Regions from separate parts of the Cupriavidus mimosae genome, predicted to be linked through region 2. Evidence: riboswitches for the same ligand, from Rfam matches in the RefSeq annotation. Region 2 holds a riboswitch; the other holds the start of a gene.
The links. Region 2 has a riboswitch for glycine ahead of MKD50_RS14630 (D-amino acid dehydrogenase). Riboswitches for the same ligand answer to the same signal wherever they lie in the genome.

Region 1 (3,405 bases), on a different contig from region 2:
GCGCGCAGGTGCGAGCCACCCGCCAGCAGCTTGAGCAGCTGGTACTGGCAGGCGTTGGTGTCCTGGTACTCGTCGACCAGGAAGTAGCGCAGCCGGTTCTGCCACTTGAGCCGGACCGCTTCATCGCGCGCGAACAGTTCGGCCGGCAGGCGGATCAGGTCGTCGAAATCCACCGCCTGGTAGGCGTTCAGCGTGGCGACGTAGTTGCGGTAGACCAGCGCGGCCTGGTGCTCGTCGGCATTGGCGGCCTGCGCGATCGCGGCCTCGGGGTCGACCATGCCGTTCTTCCACAGCGAGATCGTGCTCTGCACGCCGCGGATCAGCTTCTTGTCGGTGGTGCCCAGTTGCTCCTGGATCAGGCCGAAGCAGTCGTCCGAATCCATGATCGAGAACTGCGGCTTCAGGCCCACGTGCTCGGCTTCCATGCGCAGGATCTGCACGCCCAGCGAGTGGAACGTACAGACCGTCAGCTGCTTGAGCGGAATGCGCTTGCCCTCGCGCGTGGTCTTGCCCTCCATCAGCTTGGCGATGCGCTCCTGCATCTCCTTGGCCGCCTTGTTGGTAAATGTGACGGCGGCGATATGGCGCGGCTCGAAGCCCTTGTCCTCGATCAGATGCGCGATCTTCTGCGTGATCACCCGGGTCTTGCCGGAGCCCGCGCCGGCCAGCACCAGGCAAGGCCCGTCCAGGTAGCGGACGGCTTCGGATTGGGCGGGGTTCAGGCCATGGGTCATGCGGGGCAAGCGTGTGGGGGCAGCGGCGGAATCGACGGAATGCGGCGGGAATTGCCGGCATCCCGTCACCCGGGCCTGCGGCAAAGCTGCCGATGTTAACACGGTCGCCGCGGCGGGTCAGTCAGCGCAAGCCGCGCGCACGGGCGCGGCTGTGTCACTGGCGTAACACTTCGTAAAACGCGGAGCCAATGACATGACGCGACACTCTAAACAGTGTGTCCCCCGGTCCGTCGGATCGCTTGGGCATGCACAAATCATCACATCGGAGCCAACAATGAAAACCCTGCAAACTTTGACCAAGGTGACCCTGATCGGCATGACGGTCGCGGCCTTTGCCGGTTGCGCGGACATGACCCCGAAACAACGTAATACCGCCATCGGCGCCGGTGCCGGCGCGGTCGGCGGCGCCGTCCTGACCGACGGCAGCGCGCTGGGTACGCTGGGCGGGGCGGCAGTGGGCGGCGTAATCGGTAACGTCGTTACCGACGACAAGAAGAAGTAAGCGCTGCCGCGCAGCGGTGGGTACGGCGGCCTCGCCTTGGTTTGACAAAGGCGGGGGCCTCCCGTACATTGCGCGCATCCGACCGGGAGAGCGCGCATCGCCTGCGCCGCCGAAGGGGTATCACCCGAAAACTCTCAGGCACCACGGACCGGTCGGATCGGCATGCAACATGCACACGATGCATGCCGCACTCTGGAGAGCGGCACCCGCCATTCGTGGCGAGCGTGCCCACCGAAGGGGCGCACGAGGATTGGGTCCACGGGATCCGCCTCGTAATCTCTCAGGTATCGAGGACAGAGGGGTCATCCGCCGCAGCGGATTGCTTGCCATATTGGCGTAGCGATGGTTGCGGCGGATGGCCCTTTTTTGTTTTCGCCAACCGAGACTGCCCCGAGGATTCCATGACGCTCCAGGCCACGCCCCTCAACGCTATCCACCGCGCCCTCGGCGCCCGCATGGTCGACTTCGGCGGCTGGGACATGCCGGTCAACTATGGCTCCCAGATCGAAGAACACAACGCCGTGCGCAACGATGCCGGCATGTTTGACGTCTCCCACATGTGCGTGGTCGATCTCGCCGGCCCGAATACCCGCAGCTTCCTGCGCGGCCTGCTGGCCAACAACGTCGACAAGCTGCAGTCCCCCGGCAAGGCCCTCTACTCCTGCATGCTCGACGAGAACGGCGGCGTCATCGACGACCTGATCGTCTATTTCTTCGCCGAGGACCGTTTCCGCCTGGTGGTCAACGCCGGCACCGCGGTCGGCGATATCGACTGGATCCGCGCCCGCAACGACGCCACCGGCAGCGGCGTGACCATCACGCCGCGCCGTGAGGACGTTGCGCCCGCGGGCGTGCAGCCGCTGGCGATCGTCGCGGTGCAGGGCCCCAACGCCCGCGCCAAGGTGTGGAGCACCTTCCCGTCGACCCAGCCTTCCGATGCGCTCAAGCCGTTCAACGCGGTGGTGGTGCAGGACCCCGCCCTCGGCGAAGTGATGGTGGCGCGCACCGGCTACACCGGCGAAGACGGCTTCGAGCTGGTGGTGCCGGCCGCCAGCGTCGCCGGCCTGTGGGAAAAACTGAATGCCGCGGGCGTGCGCCCGGCCGGCCTGGGCGCGCGCGACACGCTGCGCCTCGAAGCTGGCATGAACCTGTACGGCCAGGACATGGATATCAAGGTCTCGCCCCTGGACGCGGGCCTGGCGTGGACCGTCGACCTGCAGAGCGAGCGCGATTTCACAGGTAAGGCGGCGCTGGCCGCGGCCGGTTCGCGCCAGCAGTTTCTCGGCCTGATCCTGCGGGACAAAGGGGGCGTGCTGCGCGCCCACCAGAAAGTCATCACCCCCGCTGGTGACGGCGAAATCACCAGCGGCACCTTCAGCCCCTCGCTGTCGCAATCGATCGCATTCGCGCGCCTGCCCCAGGGGGTGAACGTGGGCGACACCGTGCAGGTGGAGATCCGCGACCGCAAACTCAACGCGACTGTGGTTAAACTGCCGTTTGTGCGTCATGGCAAGGCACTCGTGAGCTAAGGGGACAGCCCCGCTCACCCAACGGTCGCCCTCGCCTGCCGGCAGCGTTGCCGGGCAGGTATCACCCAACAAGAAACAGATCTGAATCCGGAGAACCTTCATGAATTTCCCCGCTGACCTCAAGTACACCGAGTCGCATGAGTGGGTGCGCGTCGAAGCCGACGGCACGCTCACCATCGGCATCACCGACCACGCACAGGATGCGCTGGGCGACATCGTTTTCCTGGAACTGCCCGAAGTGGGCAAGTCGGTCGGTGCCGGCGACGCGCTGGCCGTGGTGGAATCGGTAAAGGCTGCTTCCGACATCTACGCACCCGTGGCCGGCGAAGTGATCGCGGTCAACGAAGCCGCCACCGCGGCGCCGGAAAGCGTCAACGCCAACGCCTTCGACGCGTGGCTGTTCAAGCTCAAGCCGGCCAACGGCGACGACGTCAACGGCCTGATGTCGGCCGACGCCTACAAGGCCAGCGTCGGCGCCTGATCGCCCGCCGGTCCCGCGCCAGGGACCGGCACACCGCATTCGCGGCGCCGCGGCACGGCTGACCACCTGCCGCAGCGCCCCCCACGAGGTTCTTGCCCATGAACGCCCCGCTGCCCATGAACGCCGCCCACGCAACCCGGCCCACGCTGGCCGAACTGG
Region 2 (3,405 bases):
CCCGCTACAAGCGCAACGCCTGTCCACCTTATACATCCGGGCTTTCCACACCCGATCATCGGTGGTCCGATGACGCCACCAGTATTTCCTGTCGGTACCGGGGAATCGATGAGAGATGTCGCATTTCCAGGGACGCGCGAAGTTTGAATCCGGGCAACGGATTCAGAAATCGCTGACTCTTGGAAATGCGCTTGCGTGCTAAGCCCTTTGCCTCCGCCGCCTCACGCCCGCACCGGCGCCAAAACCGCGCCAGGCACCATCGCCGGCGCACTCCCCATTGCCTGGTCCACAACCCCCGCCACCATCTCCGCCGTCACCGCCGACAAGGTCCACCCCAAATGCCCATGGCCGGTGTTGTAGAAGATGCAGGCGGAGCGGCCGCGCCCCACGCGCGGCAGCATGTCGGGCAGCATCGGCCGCAGCCCGGCCCATGGCACCACGCTGCGCGTGCTGACGCCGGGGAAGCACTGCTGCACCCAGTCCACCAGCGGGCGGATGCGGTCGGCGCGGATATCGCGGTTGGTGCCGTTGAACTCGGCGGTGCCGGCGACGCGGAAGCGGTCGTGGCCGAGGCGGCTGGTGACCAGCTTGGTTTCGTCGTCGAGCAGGCTGACCACCGGTGCCGCGGCGCGGCTGGCGTCGTCGGTCAGGTTGACCGTGATCGAATAGCCCTTGACCGGATAGATGTTGACGCGGTCGCCCAGCCCTGCCGCCAGGGCGCGGCTTGCGATGCCTGCGCAGATCACGGCTCCGTCGAAGGTAGAGCTGGCGCTGTCCGCGCCGTCCTGCACGGTGACGGTGGCATGCCGTCCGTCCGTCTTCACCGCGCGCACGTCCTGGCCGTACCGGCAGCGCACGCCCAGGCGAGCAGCGGCGGCGGCCAGGCCGCTGGTGAACTTGTGGATGTCGCCGGTCGAATCGCTTTCGGTGAAGTAGCCGCCGTAGTAGGAGCCCGCCAGCGTCGGCTCGATCGCGCGCATCTCCTGCGGGGTCACCGCGCGCCGCTCGAGCCCGCCCTGCGCCAGCAGCGCGGAGACGCGGCCGGCATGCTCGAAGCCGGCCTGGTCGCGGTAGATATGGAGAATGCCTTCCTTCTTCAGATCGAAATCGATGCCTTCCTGCGCCGCCCAGGCAAACAGGTGCTCGCGCGCGGCGATGGCCAGGCGCGCGGTCTCGATGGTGTTGCGGCGGTAGTGGGGAATCGACGCGATGAACTCGGCGAACCACGACAGCTTGTGCCAGCTGGGCCGGGGATTGACCAGCAGCGGCGCATCCTTGCGCAGCATCCACTTCATCCCCTTGACGATGGTGGACCAGTGGGTCCATACCTCGGCGTTGGATGCGGAGAGCTGGCCGCCGTTGGCGAACGAGGTCTCCATGGCGGCATAGCGATGCCGTTCGAACAGCGTGACGGAGAATCCGCGCCGCGCCAGCGCGTAGGCGGTGGTGACACCGGTGATGCCACCGCCGATGACAGCGATTGTCTTCATGATCTGCAGGATCCAGGAACGTCGAAGGGTGGGAGTCCGCACGCGACATGCGTGTAGGACGCCCCCTCTGTTCTGGACCTGAGAGATTCACGACGCCTTGCCACTGGGGCGGGCGCGCTTGCTCCTTCGGTATGCCGGGCGGACGATGGCGTCCGGCATTCTTCAGAGTGCACTGACGGGTGATGCCGGTCCTTTTGCCTGAGAGTTTCCGGGGCGGTTGCTCCTTCGGCGCCGTGCGCGGCGGGCGCCGCGACAGTCTCTCCCTGCATCACGCTGGCTTGACGCCAGTCGGGGCAATGTAGTGACAAGGCCCCGTATTGGATATACGGGTTAACACGGATGCATGCGGATATGGCTGCGCTGGCCGCGTCGCTATGTCGCATCGGCCAATGGCTTCCGGCGCCATAAAATGTCAGCGCTCGCTATCGGGGAAGCTCGGGGGCGCCCGGGAGGAGCGCCTGCTGCCGCGCAGGCGCGGCGAGCCCACAACGACGACAACAAGGCATTCAGTGAAGAAACACCGCATTGCACTGGCCGTTTCGGCAGTGCTGATGGGCCCCGCCGTGGCCGCCGCCCAAGGGGTGGAGGCACCCGTGGAGGCGCCCGCGCCGCTGCAGGAGGTGGTGGTATCGGCCCGCCCCGAACGCGGCGAGACGCCGGCGATCCCGCCCAACACGCCGGCGCCGGCGTATGGCATCAGCAGCACGCGCATGGCCGACTTTAACGTGGTCAATACCGAGGACGCGCTCAAGTACGCGCCCAACCTCGCCGTGCGCAAGCGCTTTATCGGCGATATGAATTCGATCATTTCGGTGCGCAGCACCAGTTCGCGCCAGTCGGCACGCGGGCTGGTCTATGCGGACGGGCTGCTGCTGTCCAACCTGCTGGGCTCGGACTTCAGCTTCCCGCCGCGCTGGTCGCTGGTCAATGCCGCCGAGATCGAGCGTATGGACGTGCTGTACGGGCCGTATTCGGCGCTGTATCCCGGCAATTCGCTGGGCGCGACGGTGCTGATCACCACGCGCACGCCGGAGAAGTTCGAGGGCGATGCCAGCGTGCAGCTGTTCACGCAGCGCTTCGGCCTGTACGGCACCCACGATAACTTCAACGGGGTGCATGCCAACGCCTATGTGGGCGACCGCGTCGGCGCGTTCTCGTGGCTGGTCAGCGTGGACCGGCAGGACAGCAAGAGCCAGCCGCTCAGCTTCTATACCGCGTCGCGCTCGGAGCGGCCCGCGGGCGCCGCCGACACGCCGGTCTCGGGGGCCTATTTCGACCAGGACCAGAGCGGCCGCGACCGCGTGGTGATGGGCGTGAACAGCGAGGGCGTTACGCATACGGTGCAGGACCAGCTCAAGCTCAAGCTCGGCTACGACATCACCAGCACGCTGCAGGCGCAGTTCACCGCTGCCTACTGGCAGCAGGACCGCTCCAACGCCACCGGCAGCTACCTGCGCGATGCCAATGGCAACGTGGTGTCCGGCGGTCCGGTGAACATCGGCGGCTACCAGTACGTGATTCCAGCCAACGCCTTTGCGCCCGGCAATGGCGAGGATGCACGCTGGCTCTACGGCCTGTCGCTGCGCACGCGCAACCAGACGGGGTGGAATTTTTCCGGGGTAGCGTCGCTGTTCGATGTCAGCAAGGACGTGAGCCGCAGCGCCAACACCGTCGGCAACGGACCGGGCACGGTCACCTATGGCGACGGCACCGGCTGGCGCACGCTCGACCTGAAAGCAGATTACCGCCCCGAGCGCCTGCAGGGCGGGCACTGGGTCACCTTCGGCTACCACTATGACAACTACCGGCTGAGCAACACCACCTACAACACCTCGGACTGGCGCGCGGCCACCATCACCGCGTTCAACAATGCCTTCGCCGGCAAGACCGAGACCCAGGCGCTCTACGCGCAGGA

Region 1: it holds a riboswitch for glycine, as region 2 does, so the genes downstream of both, gcvT (glycine cleavage system aminomethyltransferase GcvT) here and MKD50_RS14630 (D-amino acid dehydrogenase) in region 2, are expected to answer to the same signal.

The regions. Positions count from the first base shown of each region.
Region 1 is NZ_JALHRY010000008.1:196,687-200,091, reverse strand. It holds gene MKD50_RS16885 (UvrD-helicase domain-containing protein) at 1-734, opposite strand, end outside; gene MKD50_RS16880 (YMGG-like glycine zipper-containing protein) at 1,009-1,236, shown strand; glycine riboswitch at 1,310-1,397, shown strand; glycine riboswitch at 1,419-1,543, shown strand; gene gcvT (glycine cleavage system aminomethyltransferase GcvT) at 1,638-2,765, shown strand; gene gcvH (glycine cleavage system protein GcvH) at 2,866-3,246, shown strand; gene gcvP (aminomethyl-transferring glycine dehydrogenase) at 3,345-3,405, shown strand, end outside.
Region 2 is NZ_JALHRY010000007.1:46,070-49,474, forward strand. It holds gene MKD50_RS14630 (D-amino acid dehydrogenase) at 222-1,532, opposite strand; glycine riboswitch at 1,548-1,666, opposite strand; glycine riboswitch at 1,667-1,765, opposite strand; gene MKD50_RS14635 (TonB-dependent receptor) at 2,000-3,405, shown strand, end outside.